DNA from 2 places in the Inediibacterium massiliense genome. Region 1 is predicted to be linked to the other one. Evidence: a T-box and tRNA genes for the amino acid it is inferred to sense, from the RefSeq annotation. Region 1 holds a T-box; the other holds one or more tRNA genes.
What was found. A T-box is a leader RNA that pairs with one kind of tRNA and senses whether it is charged. The one in region 1 lies ahead of argS (arginine--tRNA ligase), so its partner is inferred to be a tRNA-Arg.
Positions count from the first base shown of each region.

Region 2: it has a tRNA-Arg gene. The T-box ahead of argS (arginine--tRNA ligase) is inferred to sense a tRNA for this amino acid. The anticodon was not compared.

Region 1 is NZ_LN876586.1:991,330-999,542, reverse strand. Features, by position in the region: gene BN2409_RS08500 (B12-binding domain-containing radical SAM protein) at 1-499, opposite strand, end outside; gene BN2409_RS08495 (amidase domain-containing protein) at 560-1,060, opposite strand; gene BN2409_RS08490 (hypothetical protein) at 1,208-1,402, shown strand; gene BN2409_RS08485 (radical SAM protein) at 1,433-2,302, opposite strand; gene argS (arginine--tRNA ligase) at 2,314-4,014, opposite strand; T-box leader at 4,069-4,278, opposite strand; gene BN2409_RS17510 (rhomboid family intramembrane serine protease) at 4,417-5,592, shown strand; gene BN2409_RS08470 (2-thiouracil desulfurase family protein) at 5,648-6,100, opposite strand; gene BN2409_RS08465 (endonuclease MutS2) at 6,111-8,213, opposite strand, start outside.
Region 2 is NZ_LN876586.1:66,685-74,897, reverse strand. Features, by position in the region: gene BN2409_RS04225 (hypothetical protein) at 1-155, opposite strand, end outside; gene BN2409_RS04220 (DNA-methyltransferase) at 342-1,526, opposite strand; gene BN2409_RS17605 (PDDEXK family nuclease) at 1,655-1,864, shown strand; gene BN2409_RS04210 (PDDEXK family nuclease) at 1,978-2,256, shown strand; gene BN2409_RS04205 (SIR2 family protein) at 2,327-3,181, opposite strand; gene BN2409_RS04200 (ParA family protein) at 3,178-4,206, opposite strand; tRNA gene BN2409_RS04195 (tRNA-Arg) at 4,589-4,664, opposite strand; gene BN2409_RS04190 (D-alanyl-D-alanine carboxypeptidase family protein) at 4,722-5,894, opposite strand; gene BN2409_RS04185 (M1 family metallopeptidase) at 6,157-7,665, opposite strand; gene serA (phosphoglycerate dehydrogenase) at 7,746-8,213, opposite strand, start outside.

The DNA.
Region 1 (8,213 bases):
TATAAGGAGATGGTATGATGGATAGATCTTGAATCAGAGGTCTTGCTTCATTTTCATATACTTTATTATCTTCTCTATATACAATACCTTTTATTTCTTCTTTTTTACCTTTTTTGTCAACAACAAAGGAGAGAAGCTCTCTGAAGGTTTCCTCTCCTTCTCCACAAATAATATAATCTATTTGTTCTTCTTTTTCCATAAGGCTTTTTCCGTCAAAGCTTACTTCGGGCCCTCCTAATACAATAGTAATATCTGGTCTTACTTTTTTTAAATTTCTTATAATCTCTAATGTATTATGAATATTCCATATATAACAAGAAAAACATACCAAATCATAATGTCCTTTATAAATCTCTCCTAATACATAATCTGTATGATGATTGATAGTATACTCCTTAATCTCCATAGAAAAATCATCTTTACAATATTCATATAAATATCTTAAAGATAGAGTTGTATGAATATATTTTGAATTTAGTGTAGTAAGTAAAATCTTCATCTGTTAGTTCCTTTCTTTTTTTCTTCATTATTCCCAATTCATTATATCACATTCATATTTTTATCTAATATACCCTTTTATATGAAGAAACCTTAGTTTATTAAAGTTGTAATGACTTAGTGGATAATATAGCCGGTCAATAGTATGAGCCGCGATTAAAATTTTGTCAACAGTTTTTTCTCCTGGTAATATTTTAACCACTACTGGTGTATGATCAAAACCATCATCCTCTTGAAAATTAATTTGTACTATATCTCCTAACTCAATATCTTTTAAACCTACCTCTTCTCCAATAGGCCCTATCCCTTTATTATTTGTAATGAATTTATGAAAATATTTCACACTTGTCCAAGCAGGCGCTCTATCCTTTAAATTTCTATAATACCATCCATAATAGTTATAATACATAGGACAACCTCCTGCATATAATACTTGTGATGCAAAATTTGTACAATCTCCACCCATTTTATCAAAATCAGCATACTTAGGATTCCTTTGAAGAGCCCAATATACGGCATATTCCACTGCACTCTCACGATTATATTCATAAATTTGTTTCATCATCATCCCTCCTCCCTTTAGCTTATTCAAAATGTTTTCTTTGTTTCTATTCAATAATTTTTTTATTTTATCTTTATTTGAAGGTTTTATGATTTTTTTATCGAATTATAAAATATACTTGTACATAAAGGAAGAAAGGAGATAATCATGGAACAATTTGATAAAATTTCAATTGAAGAAGTATCTAAAAAAGATATGCTTATGATCTTACAAGCCCTTGAATATACAGGAGAACACACAAAAATAGATGCATTTTTATCTTTAAAGGATAATATTTTAAAACAATTATGTTCTTTGGCAGAAACATCTGAAGAAGAATTTATTGGATATTTAGAAAAATAGCACACATTTTATGTGTGCTATTTAAACTTTCTAAAGTCTTCTATACATCTCATCTTTTAAATGATACTCATCTTTTAATGCATAATCAATTTCATTGATTAAACGATTTTGATCCTTCGGCAGGTCTCCTCCTAAAGCAACATAATTAGATGCATGATTGCTTCTAAAGGTACAATTTTTCACATCTAAATTTTCAAGTAATTCTTTTGTTTCAAGAAGTACTTCTTTAGGAGTTAAAAGTTTAAACTCCCCACTTTGTACTTGATCATACATTTGTGTTCCCCGTTGTAATAGTAATGTAAGAAGTCCTAAGTAACGAGGGTTTATGGCATTAATTACTCTTGCAGACTCTTTAGCATGCTCTAACCAATTTTTTTGCCCTCCAATACCAGATATGAGTGTCACTGAAAGATTTATTCCAGATTGAACCATTTTTTGTCCTGCCAAAATTAATTCCTCTGATGTGACACCTTTTTTAATGTTTGTTAATATTTCATCACTTCCAGATTCTACTCCAAGATATGCAATTCCTAATCCTAGCTTTTTAAGTTCCTTTAATTCTTCTATATCTTTTCTTAAAATATCTTTTGGAGCACTATATATCCCTACCCTCTCACATTCTGGAAATAATTCTTTTATTTTTAATAAAATTCTTATCAGATATTCTGTTTTTAAAGCCAGAGCATTTCCATCTGCCAAAAATATACGTCTTACCTCTTTATAATAATCTCTTGCCATTTGTAAATCTTCTTCTATTTCTTCTATTTTTCTCATTCTAAATTGTTTATCCTTATACATGCTACAAAAGGTACACTCATTATGAGAACAACCAATAGAAGCTTGAATAATTAGACTATAAGCCTCACTAGGTGGCCTATATACACTTCCCTCATATCTCATTTTATTCCTCCTTACATCTTTTCAGGTGCTTTCATTCCCAATAAGTTTAGTCCATTTTTAATTGTTTGTTTTGCTGCATAAACAAGTAATAATCTTGCTTTTTTTAAATCTTCATCTTCTACAATAATAGGACAGTTGTGATAAAATCTATTAAATGATTGAGCCACGTCTACAATATATCTTGTCACAATAGATGGTTCATATTTTCTTGCTGCTTCTTCTACTGTTTCTGGGAATTTTTGAAGATCTCTCATTAAGTCCATAGCTTCATCATTACTTAATAAAGTATAATCTATATTTTCATCTATCTCCATTTGTGCTTTTCTAAGTACACTACATGCTCTAGCATGAGTATATTGTACATAAGGACCTGTTTCTCCATCAAAATTTAGAGTACGTTCCCATGAGAAAGTATAATCTTTAATTCTATTATTAGAAAGTTCTTGGAAAATGACCGCTCCAATTCCAACAGCCTTTGCAACTTCATGAATATCTTCAAGATTCGCATTCTTTTCTTTTATAATCTCTGTTGTTTTCTCTACAGCTTTTTGAAGCACATCTTCTAAAAATACTACTCTTCCCTTTCTAGTAGACATAGTTCCTTCTTCTAAGCTTACAAGTCCAAAAGGAACATGTACACAATCATTTGCCCAAGTATATCCCATCAGTTCTACTACTTTAATCCATTGCTGGAAGTGTAGATTTTGTTGAGATGCTACTACATATATATTTTTATCAAAATTATAATGTTCTTTTCTATAAATAGCAGCAGTAATATCACGAGTAATATATAAAGTAGATCCATCACTTTTTCTAATAAGTGCAGGAGGCATATTATACTCACTTAAATCTACTATATCTGCTCCCTTAGATTCTTTCAAAAGTTTTTTTTCTTCCATTTGATTTAAAATTCTTGGCATTTTATCTGAATAAAAGCTTTCTCCTGCATAAGAATCAAAAGAAATGCCAAGCATATCATAAACTCTTCCAAATTCTTTTAAACTCACTTCTCTAAACCATTGCCATAAGGATTTTGCTTCTTCATCTCCATCTTCTAACTTTTTAAACCATAGTCTTCCTTCATCCTCTAAAGACGGATCATTTTCTGCTTCTTCATGAAATTGAATATAAAGTTTTAGTAATGTAGGAATAGGATCTTTCTCTACTTCCTTTTCATCTCCCCATTTTTTAAAGGCTACAATTAATTTTCCAAATTGAGTCCCATAATCTCCAAGATGATTAATGGTAATAGTCTCGTATCCTAAAAATTCATATAGCTTATAGATAGCATTTCCAATTACTGTACTTCTAATATGTCCTATATGAAAAGGCTTTGCTATATTAGGAGAAGAAAATTCCACAATTACTTTTTTCCCTCTTCCTAGCTCTGAGGATCCAAAACAATCTTTTTGTGAGAATACTTCCTGAATTACATTTTTTGCAAAAATACTTTTATCTACAAAGAAATTTACATAAGCTGCAGTATTTTCTACTTTCTCAAATAATTTGTTTTCTCCTATAGAAGAAGCAATCTCTTGAGCAATCATATTTGGTGATTTTCTAAATAATTTTGCTAGTTTAAAGCAAGGAAAAGCATAATCTCCCATTTGAGAATTAGGAGGTATTTCAACCATTTCTAAAATTTCAGCTGCACTTAATTCTTGAATTTTTCCACTTAAAATGTCTCCAATTTCTTTTTTAAAATCAATCATATTCATTCTCCTTATATTTTATTCTTAAAAATAATAAAAACTCTCACCTCTTCATGAAGAGACGAGAGCTTTCCCGTGTTACCACTCTTGTTGATACAAATGTACCCACTCTATTCCTAGATAACGGTAGGAATCCGTTTTACTTACTTATTTTCAGCAAAAATCTCTAAGGTACGTTTCAACTTTAGTAGTGTATCGGACTTTCACCCTTTCCGACTCGCTTTGACACATCTTAAAATCTACTTTCCTCGTCATCGACAAATAATTCTTTTTGTCTAATAATTTACCATATTTCTTTATTGAAATCAAGTCCTTATTCATTATTCTAGTATGATATAATCAAAAGAAATATATAAATTTCTACATATTCATTTTTATACAAATTATTGGAGGTATTTTAAAATGATAAGATGGATTGGTTTATGGATCAAATACCTTATTGAAAAAGAAGAATTCTTTATTTATCCACATAAACAATATAAAAATATTTATGATATGATTTTACATAAACAATTTTGGTTTTCTCACTTTTTTATTCATTTCCTAGAAAATGATTTTTTATACCATTCTATAGATATTCAAAAGAGTATTTTATATAATCAATACAAAGAAATCAAAATAAAACATGGCTTCCAAAAGTTATTTTTTTACAAAATTATATTTTTAGAAGAAGAAACAACTTCTTCATTAGAAGAGCTTTCTACTTATTTACAGCAAGAAAAAATACCTATTCACATGATAGGTATTTATATGAATTCTTTTAAAATCGTTTCTATATTTTCTAATTTTAAAGATTCTCAAAATGTTTTACCTTTTTTTCATAAATATATACACTTTGTCTATACAGATGATACAAAAGAATTCAATATATTAGAAATAGAAAATAACACTAGAAAAGAAAAGGGCTATATATTTAAAGAAAATCCTTTTTATTTGTACAAATGGATTATTGGAATCAATATTATATACTTTATTTATATGTCTTTACATGGAGGCACTCAAAATATATACAACTTAATTGAGTTTGGAGCACAATACAATCCACTCATTGCAGCTGGGCAGTATTATAGACTATTTACAAATATGTTCATTCACATTGGAATTGTCCATCTTATTTTCAATAATTATGCTCTTTATTCTTTAGGAAAAGATGTGGAATCTATTTATGGATCTTTTAAATTTTTGATCCTATATGTTTTTTCTGGTTTGATAGGATCTCTTTTAAGTTTTGTCTTTAGTGTTTCTGTATCTGCGGGTGCATCTGGTGCCATCTTTGGTCTTATGGGCGCTTATATTTATTTTGGAATACATCGCCCCTTTGTTTTTTCATCAAGATATGGGATGAATTTAATAACTATGCTCATTCTCAATATTGTATTTGGACTTTCCAATCCAACCATAAATAATTTTGCTCATCTAGGTGGATTCATTGGAGGACTTTTAACTAGTTTTTCTATTGGACTAAAAGAAGAAAATATATTCAAAAAAGAAAATATAAAATTTCAGTTCATAATAATCTTTATAATGATTATTTTATTCAAGACAGGTATATTGGTTCAAAAAATTTCTAATTTTTAACACTTCCCTTTATAATTAGGAATCATTTATGCAAAATAACCGCTCAAATGAGCGGTTATTTCCATGGGTAATTTTCTTCATTCCATATGACCATTCCTTGTTTTTTTAACAAAGCAGCTGTCACTCCATCTCCTGTCTTCTTCGTTCCTGAAAATGTCCCATCATAAATCATTCCACAACCACAGGATGGACTTCTTTGTTTTAAAATAGCTTCCTTTATGCCATATAATTTGGCAATTTTTAAAGTTTCCTCTGCCCCTTTTAAAAATTCATTTGTTCGATCTTCTCCATCTTTATTGATGACTTTAGCTTTTTTAGATAGTACATCCTCTCCATCCCCTCCTAAAATTTCACAAGGAATTCTTGGAGTAGATAATCCTCCTAATTGTTCTGGACATACTAAAATAGCTTTTTTCTCTTTGATCCATTCTAAAATTTTTTTATTTTCATTGCTTCGTCCATTGTATTTACAATTTACTCCCGCTAGACAAGCACTAATAAGTATCATTTTACTCCTCCTATTTAAGCTCTACAATGGTAACTCCTGTTCCACCTTCTCCATAAGCTCCATCTCTAAAACTTCTTACATGCTTATGACCTCTTAACATTTTTTTAATTCCTTCTCTTAAAACTCCTGTACCCTTTCCATGTATAATGGTTACCTCAGAAAGTCCCGCAATATATGCATCATCTAAATACTTGTCCGTATCCATATAAGCTTCTTCTAAAGTCTGTCCTCTTAAATCAATAGAGCTTTGTACACTTTGTGTCTTTTGTTTCATAATTTGTCCTGCTCCAGTTTTTGAATACTTTTGTTCTTCTTCTTGATCTATTCTCAAATTTTTAATATTTACATTGACCTTCATAATCCCAACCTGCACCAATACGTCTCCTCGATCATCAGGTTTTTCAATTACCGTTCCCTTTTGATTTAAATTTAATAAAAATACATTGTCTCCAGCCTTTAAGTTTTTAGGAGGCTTAGTATTGATCACACCTAAACTTAGTCCCTCTTGCATATCATTTATTTTTTCTCTTAATTTTTTTCTATTTTCTTCTATTTTTTTATTTCTCATTTTATCTTCTTCATTTTTTAGTTGTTGCAAAGACTTAATAATCTCATCTGCTTCTTCTTTTGCTTCTCTTAAAAGCTTCCTTGCTTCTTCTTTTGCTTCTCTTATGATTTTTTCCCTTTGCTCCATAAGTCTTTCATTCTTTTGTTCATATTCCTTTTTTTGCTTTTCTATAATTAATTTTAATTTTACTGCTTCATCTCTTTCTTCTTCTGCCATACGTCTATCTTTTTCTATGGTCGTTAAAAGATCTTCAAATTCAATGTCTTCCTTTGAAATAAGTCCTCTTGATCTTTCGATGATTTTTTCATCTAAGCCTAATCTTTTAGAAATTTCAAAGGCATTAGATTTCCCTGGAACTCCTATTAAAAGCCTATAAGTAGGACTTAGGGTTTCTACATTAAATTCTACAGAAGCATTTTCTACTTTTTTTGTAGTCAGTGCATACTCTTTAAGCTCTGTATAATGGGTAGTGGCAATGACTCTTGCCCCATTATAAGCTAGGTGTTCTAATATAGAAATAGCTAGAGCTGCTCCTTCTGTAGGATCTGTTCCTGCTCCTAATTCATCTAGTAAAATAAGTGAGTTGTCTTTTGTATCCTTTAATATTTCAACAATATTTGTCATATGAGAAGAAAAGGTACTTAAGCTTTGTTCAATGCTTTGTTCATCACCAATATCTGCAAATATTTGATCAAATACAGACAACTCTGTTCCATAATCAGCTGGTACATGAAGTCCACATTGAGCCATTATTGTAAGAAGTCCTACTGTTTTTAATGTGACAGTTTTTCCTCCTGTATTAGGTCCTGTAATCACCAATGTATGAAAATCTTCTCCAATCCATATATTTGTAGGCACTACATGATTTTTATTTAATAAAGGATGTCTTCCATTTTTAATTTTTGCAAATCCTTTTTGATTCATATTAGGCTCTATAGCATTCATAGATACAGCAAGCTTTCCTTTTGCAAATATAAAATCTAAAATAGCTAAAATAGTTTGATTGGATTTTATTTCTTCTGACTTTTCTCCTACCATATCTGTAAGTTCTTTTAAAATACGTTCAATTTCTGCTTTTTCTTTTAATTTTAACTCTTTTAGCTCATTGTTTAATTCAACAATAGCCATAGGCTCTATAAAAAGAGTAGCACCACTAGAAGACTGATCATGTACAAGGCCTTTCATATTTCCTCTATATTCTTGTTTGACTGGAACTACATATCGATCCTGTCTAATCGTAATAATTGCATCTTGTAGAAATTTTTGATTTTGACTAGATGATATAATCCCATTTAATTTACTCCTAATGGCCGTATTTTTATTTTCTATACTTCTTCTTATGCTTCTTAAGGTAGGACTTGCATGATCAGAGATCTCATTTTCTCCAACAATACATTCATTAATCCTATCTTCAATACTTCTAAATGTAAATAAATTTCCTGTATATCCTCTCAAAATAGGAAATTTATCTTCTCCTTCATTGGCTTCTTTCATAAAGCTTTTGATTCTTCTTGCAGCTCTTAGAGTGTCACTTACTTCTAAAAG
Region 2 (8,213 bases), 920 kb from region 1:
AATATATTTTTTTCTTCAATCTCTTCTGTAAGTCTAAGTAATCTTTGTATCTTTTTTGTATTCTCTTCATTTACATAATTGTACTTGTCCATTAGTTGCTGAAATTCTCTTATGAAAAATTGATTTAGTATTAGTGGTATGTTTTTAGTGAACATACATTTCCCATCCATTTTAATTTGAAATAGAAACACCTCTAACAGAATTTCTGTTAGAGGATTCTCATTAATATTATATATATTTTAATTCCATTTATTTACATTTTATTTGTCTTATTTCCTTTCCTGATGTGTCGTTGACCTATCTCACTAATAGTAGTATTTTAACAACTTACATTAATTATATTATTCTCTTTGATAATCTTCAGGCAACCAAAATCCATTATCTGCTCTCAATTCCCTCTGTTTATTTATAAAAATAGTATTACTTTCTTCAATAAACTGTCCGTATATAGAAGTATCTCTTTCATTATTATTAAATCTATTAATTATAGGATTTAAGCTTCCAATTTCACAGCCAATCCATTTTCTCCTTAATAATTCCGATGCAACATAGGTTGTACCACTTCCACCAAACGGATCAAACACTATATTTCCTTCATTAGTTGTCAATGAAATTACTCTTAAAAGTAACTTTAATGGTAATTCATTTTCTTCTCTATTTTTATGGGACTTATGTCTCACTGGATGTATATCTTCCCATGTATCAGAGATAGTTTGACCATTTATAGGGACATCTCTTTTCTTTCCCCCATAATCATGTATCTCTCCACCACAATGTCTACATGTTTTCATTGGTATTCTCTGCTTATTAAATACATTTACTTGAGATCCCTTAGTATAATAAAGTAATCCATAATGACTTACATTTAATTTGTTAGGAATTGGTGGTGTATATCCTCTAAAGTTAAGTGCTATCCAATGTCTGAAATCAAGATAATTATTCAGAATATATGCTGTTTCAGTTAACCACTTTGGTATATTATAAACAAATAATGCACCTCCTGGTTTTAATATTCTAATACATTCTAATAACCACTTTTCGGTCCAAATTAGATAGCTATCTTCTGATAAATTGTCATCAATCCCTGACTCATATACTTTTGATAAGTTAAAAGGTGGATCTGCAAATATGGTATCTACGCTATTATCGTCCATTGACTGCATTAATTCAATACAATCACTTCTATATAATCGCCCATTTTCAGTAGTAAATTCTGGTCTTAACTCTATTACATCATTTATTTGTGTGTTATTATACTCTTCCAAAAATAGGTGATTATTATCTGAGAGCCAATCAATTAGATCTCTATCAAATATACCAAGCATAATTTTTAATTTTGGTGTATCCACATTAAGATGTTCTTTTATCTTCTCAAGACATGCTCCAATAGGTAGTATTCTCTCATTATTATAATATTCAAGTTGTTTTTTTGGTATTTTAAGTTTTCTCGCTACTTTAACAGCTTCATCGTTATTAGTAATACCTAATATCTTGTAAAGTCTATTTATATGAATAGTGTTTTTCACAATAGTTTCACCTCTCTAAAATTTTAACATATAAACCTATTGATATAAAATACAATTTATGTTAATACCTTCTTAAATGTAATCCTTTATTTTCGTAGTCCTTTTAATAAATACGAGGAGGTATTTTCATGAAAGTTTTAAGAGTAGTTCCCTTAGTAGACATTAATGATGCTTTTAGGGATAATAGAGTTAAACATGTACTAAATGAAATAACAAAGCATATTAATAATATGCAACATCCAAAGAATAGTGGAGCATTTCACTTAAATTTAACTATGAAGGGTAATGGTTTAAAATCTATCAAAGACTCATTCTTTTTTCAGATAATTGGGAATTAGAACATAGACTGAACCTTAGTATTACTCAAAGAAAACCTGGTCCAATTCATGCTACATATCAACTACAAGATGATTCACGAAAATATATTGCAGTAGAGTGAGAAACTGGAAATATATTAGTTTCCCATAGAGCTGTAAATAAGCTTATAGCTGGACTCTTGCAAGACAAATTACTTTGTGGCGTGCTTATCTTGCCGTCAAAAGAAATGTATAAGTACTTAACAGATAGAGTTGGAAATTTTGATGAACTTGAACCTTATTTTCAAGTATGGAACAAAGCAAGATATGATCTTAAGGAAGGTTGTGTTATAATCATTGAAATTGAACATGATGTCTTAACTTCTGATGTTCCAAGAATATTAAAAGGTACAGATGGTAGAGCAAAAGTATAATTTTTTAATCATAAAAGGACTCTATATTAATATTAAGAAAAGGGTGATGCTATGCCTCACCCTATTTTTATTATAGCCTAAACTGATCCACTTCTTTTACCAAAGTTGATATGGCTTGTAAAAAGTTCTCATAATTTTTACCTGTATAGGTTATGGTATTTAAGTTAAATGCATTATTCCAATACTCAGTAATCTGACTTGGATAACTATTTTGTTCAGTTAATATATAATGTGGTGAAGAATCCGCACTTACATGCGAAAGAGCTTCTAGTATTAGATGAATATCTGGATCATTCATGCTATAACCAATGAATAATACTGTATTCGTTAAAAATAAAGCTTCTAATATTTTGTAAAACTGTGGGTTTTCTGTTCTTGCTTTAAAGTATTGTTGGTTAGTAAAAATCATTTTATTAGTATTATCAATAGTGCCATGAGCTTTAATTAATATATTTTGTGGAGCCTTTATGTTTGATATTATTCTTGAAGTATCATGATAATCAGCAACAACAAAATTATCATTATGATAATGTTTATCTAACATCTTATCAAAGTTTGTTGTAACTGTAATTTTACAATTTAGTTTTATTATATCTTTATATGCTGATGATTCTGTATAACCATTTAGCATAAACTGTCTCTTTAAGAATCTTGAATACATTCCAGGGTCTATATTATTATATATACCCTGAAGTGCCATAAGGTAGTTTTTCTGTTTCAACATATTCTCTATAAAACTAATATTTTCTTCAACTGTATGTCCTTTTTTTATCTCATCTAAAAAATTCCTTATGAATTGTTCCCACCCAGGAGGTCTTCTACCTCCTTCATCCACACAAGTCGAAGTTAGTCCAGATCCTATAAATAATATACACCTCTGTGCTGCAATTTCTTCTAGAAGATTTTCAGGCCAGTTAACTATCATCTGTTCACCTCCATATTACTTAAAATTTTCTTTGTAATGGAGTCCATTAATTGACCATACTCTTCAGCAGCTATTGATTGAGCACCTCGTACACCATCAGAATACTCTAACTCAAATATCGGAGCTTTTGAAGTTTGAGATAAAGGTATCAAACTATATAAATATGGAATATCTCCTAATTTTAAATCGTCTAAAGTTAGATTTTCAAAACTATGTATTTGAAGTTTTTCCTTGATTTCATTTGGCATATTTTCTATAACTTCTTCATATGCTCTTATCGCTCTATATCCAGACTTAAATTTACGTTTAACATATTGCTGTACTGAAAACCCAATAAATTTAGTCATTTCATCAGGGTTATGATTTATATTAAATGATTCGTAATCCTCTACTTCGTATTGTCTATGCAAAACTTTCAAAGCATCCTTATATAGTGTTTTCCATGTGTTAAACCATTGACTTAAGTTATCAATGCCCAACAAGCTAAAAATATCAGATCCCATCGGTGTAATAAAATAGTGTGAATTAAGTAAAATACTCCTATTCAATGCTCCTAATGATGGTCCTAAATCAATAATTATATAATCATATTCTTCTTTATAATGATCTTCAAACTGTCTCAACCAATTAGTTACCCTGAACCCTCCAATATCTCCTTCAAAACAAGAAGTCCATGCCTTACTTAATTTCTCTTCAATTATAGATAGTTTAGGATGTCCAGGAATTAGATGAAAATTATATCTAGTATCACTTGTTTTTATTGGAACTTCGTAAAACTGAATATTAGCCTCACCTATAATTATTTTTCTAAAGTAATCATAAATAGTTTTTTCAGTTCTATCAGGACCATAAAATTTTCCCCAATCTTCTTCACGTACTACTAATTGTGTAGAATTTGATTGAGGATCAAGATCCATAAAAAGAATTCTTTTATCTAGTTTTTTAGCAAAATAGCTTGCAATATTAACTGCAGAAGTTGTCTTCCCAACTCCCCCTTTATTATTGAAAAAAGTTATAACTTTCACTTCTGTACCCCCTTATTATACTTACCTATATTATACATTTTTTTATCCCTTAATCAAAATAAAAGTAATATTATAGCTATTTATGTAGTTCTTTCTTAATATTTAGTCAAAATTGTGGTACCTATTTGTCAAAAACGCCGTTATTTATGATATGGTTCAGCTCTAATTATCCTAAATCTCTTTTTGTCACTAAATTTTTTCACTTTAATTCGCTTCTATTAAAATCTCTAACACCCACCAAATTCTCCACGACGTCCTTTTGACGTCGTAACGCCGACCACAACCAAGATTTTTTAGAAACAAATCACAACTAACTAAAAATCCCCCACAAAACAAAAAACCTCACCTTCCTTGGAAAACCAAAGAAAGTAAGGCTATATTTTGGTGCACCCGAGAGGATTCGAACCTCCGACGCACGGTTTAGGAAACCGACGCTCTATCCCCTGAGCTACGGATGCATAGGAATCATTTCTATGATAATCCTATTTTTTATTTTTGTCAAGGATGCCTATAATTTACCACATATTAGAAAAAACACTTGCAAAAATATGAAAAAAGTTTGTAATAAATAGTTTAAAAGAAAGCTTTCTAATGTCTCTATCACTTACCAAATCTGTTTTGATCATCTTTCCATCATAAGTAGTAACTTTTAACTCCCCTATTTTTTGTCCTTTAGATATAGGATAGGGCATTTTCTTCACTAACAGAATTTCTCTATTTTTTCCTATCTTCTCTTTAGGTCCTAATGTCCAAATATCTTCTTTTGCTAAAAGTGTTATGGGAAGCTTTTTTTCTCCCCATAAATGAATTGTTTTTATTTTTTCATTCTTTTTTACTATTCTCTTTTTCACAAAACCTTCTGACCCATATTCTAAAAGCTTTTTGCTTTCTCTAAACCGAGCTTCTTCACTATCCGTCCCTAATACTACTGCAATGAGTCTAAAATCCTTTTCATCCTCACTATTCTTATGAACCTGCATGCTAGATGCAAGACAATATCCTGCTGCATCTGTATATCCTGTTTTAAGTCCATCTACTTGAGGAATAATTTTTAAAAGTTTATTGGTATTTTCTTTATAGAAATCTCTCATAGGATTTTCATAAAATTCTTGATCTGTAAGAGAAAGAATTTCTTTATGATGATCTATAATATACTTTCCTAAAGAAGCAATATCCTTTGCAGTCATTAAATTTCCACCATCTTTTTGGGGCATTCCATTTGGATTGTCAAAATGAGTATCCTCAAGACCAATATCTTTTGCTTTTTGATTCATCATGTTTACGAAGTTTTCCATACTTCCTCCTACATGTTCTGAAATAGCAAAAGCTGCATCATTAGCAGAAACAATCATCATTACTTCTATTAATTCTTTTAGCTTTATTTTTTCAAATGAAACAAGGTGATAGGAAGCTCCTCTTTCTTTAGAGGCTCTTTCACTAATGATCACTTCATCTTCTAAAGAGATCTTTCCCTTTTGAATCTCATCCATAGTTACAAGATATGTCATTAATTTTGTAATACTAGCTGGAGGAAATACTTCTTTTATATTTTTTTCATATAATATTTTACCAGTTTCCTCTTCCATTAATAAAGCTGCTTTCCCTTTTATTTCTATATCCTGTCCATAAGAAAAAGAAATATTAGCTGCTAGAATCATTGCACAAATCAATGCTGTAATTTTTTTCAACTCAATCCCTCCCGCTAGTATTATACCATATAAAATTTATCTATTTATAGGTCCAAACTGTTGATAACTTATATTTTAGAAAAGTCATAAAAATGAGGAACAATTATTGAGAATTTGTGAAAATATAGAATGAGTGAGAAAATGATTAGCATTACACTGTTTGAGCGGAGTGAGTTTGTAATGCTGTTTTCGAGCATTTCTATATATTTTCCAAATTTGAAAATTTAGTGACGAATTTTATGATTTTGTCTACAAGCTTTATCTATTTATAGATCCACTCTTTAAATAAATCCTCCATATTCTCTCCCATAACTTCTTCACATATTTTTTGAAAATCCTTTGTTGTAGCATTTTTAAATTTATAAGTTTCATAGTATTTATTCATCATCTCATAAAATTTTTCTTTCCCGTATTTTTCATAAAGAGAATTCATAAACATAGCTCCCTTATTATATACCAATACTCCATAATCTTCCCATCCCTCAAATTCATCGAGAGGTCTTAAAATCCTTTCATTTTTTATCTTTCCATCTTTTTTGATCATTTCATATTCTTGTTCATTCATATATTTATGATATTCTTTTCCCTTTTGTTTCCCATAGTTTTCTATTGTATAAATAACTTCTGAATAGTTGGTTAAGCCTTCATCTAACCAAGCTTCATCAATTTCATCATTTCCTACGACTCCATACCACCATTGATGAGCTGATTCATGAACAATAACCATTTCTAAATAATCTATATAATTCTCATCATAACAATTTTTATCAATCAATACGATACCAGGGTACTCCATTCCTGATGGAAAATTGGTTTGAACTACAGAATATTGTCCATATGGATACTTTCCATATATTTTATTAAAGGTTTGCAAAGATTTTTGAGCTGCCTTTGTAGCTTGTTTTTTTACATCTTTTTCTATATTTTTATCCTTCAAAAAATACATATTTAAAGTAGTTCCTTCTACCTCTTGATTTTCTACCTCAAATCTATTACTTGTTACAAACGCAAAGTCTCTCATGAGTTTGGCTTCTATTTCCCATTTTCTTTTTTGATCTTTCATTTGATCCTTTATAATATTTCCAGAAGCTGCAACTATATAATCCTTTGGAGTTTCAATATGTACATCATAATTACTTACATCACTATAAAACGGATCTCCAATCACATAATAAGGATCTAAATTCCATCCTGTCTCATCATAAACAGCTGCAATAGGATAAAAATTTCCTAGATTAAAAATATCTTCTCCATATCCAAACCGTTCTCTTGCAGGAGGCAATTTTATGGTATAAGTCATCTCTATAGTTACTTTCTCTCCCGGTTTTAAAGATTTTAATAGAGGAACCTTCATAATCGTATCATCTTTTCCTTCTATCGTATAATTTATCTTTTGATTGTCTATAGATACTTCTTTTATTTTGATTCCACCAAACCCAAATCCATTAGGATATGCCTCTTTGAAATCTTCATCCCAAAATGGAGCTGTCTCTTTCTTTGAAAATACATTAGGATACAAATGAAAATACACTTCGTTCAAAGATATATTTTCTTGGTTTATATACTCGATCCTTTGATTTCCTTTTATGGTTTTATTCTTTGGATCAAAAACAAGATCCATATGATACTGATTGATCTTTTTCATATCTGTTCCATTATAATCCTCTACTATAATAGTAGGTCTTTTTTGTACATCCTCTTTTGTACACCCAGTAAATAACAAAGTAATGATAACCATCCATATCCCAATTTGAAACTCTATTCTTTTCATAACCTTCCCCCCTTACAATTACTTTACTATCATTATATGAATATATAGAAAAAAATAAAAGGCAATGATCGCCTCTTATTTTATAACTTCACATATTTTGCACACAATACATTTTCTTTTTGAGTAAGTCTTTTTAACCCTTCCTTAGATACTTCATCATCAATCGTCAGTACCATTAAAGCCTTATCTCCTTTTGCATTTCTTCCAACCTGCATAGTTGCAACATTTATCCCTTCTTCTCCTAATGCCATTCCAATATGACCAATTACTCCTGGTACGTCTTTATTTTGTATAAATAACATATGATTGCTTGGGGTTACATCTACTTCATATCCTTGTATTTTTATAAGTCTTCCTTCTCTTTTAGAAGATAGATTTCCTGCAATCTCAAATACTTGATTCTTTGTCTTAATTTTCATTTCTATATAATCTAAATATCCATTATAATTCTCTTTATTTTTTCTTTGATCAATAGAAATTCCTCTTTGTTCTGCCAAAATCATAGCATTAATATAATTTACTTTATCTTCTAATACAGGTTCTAACAC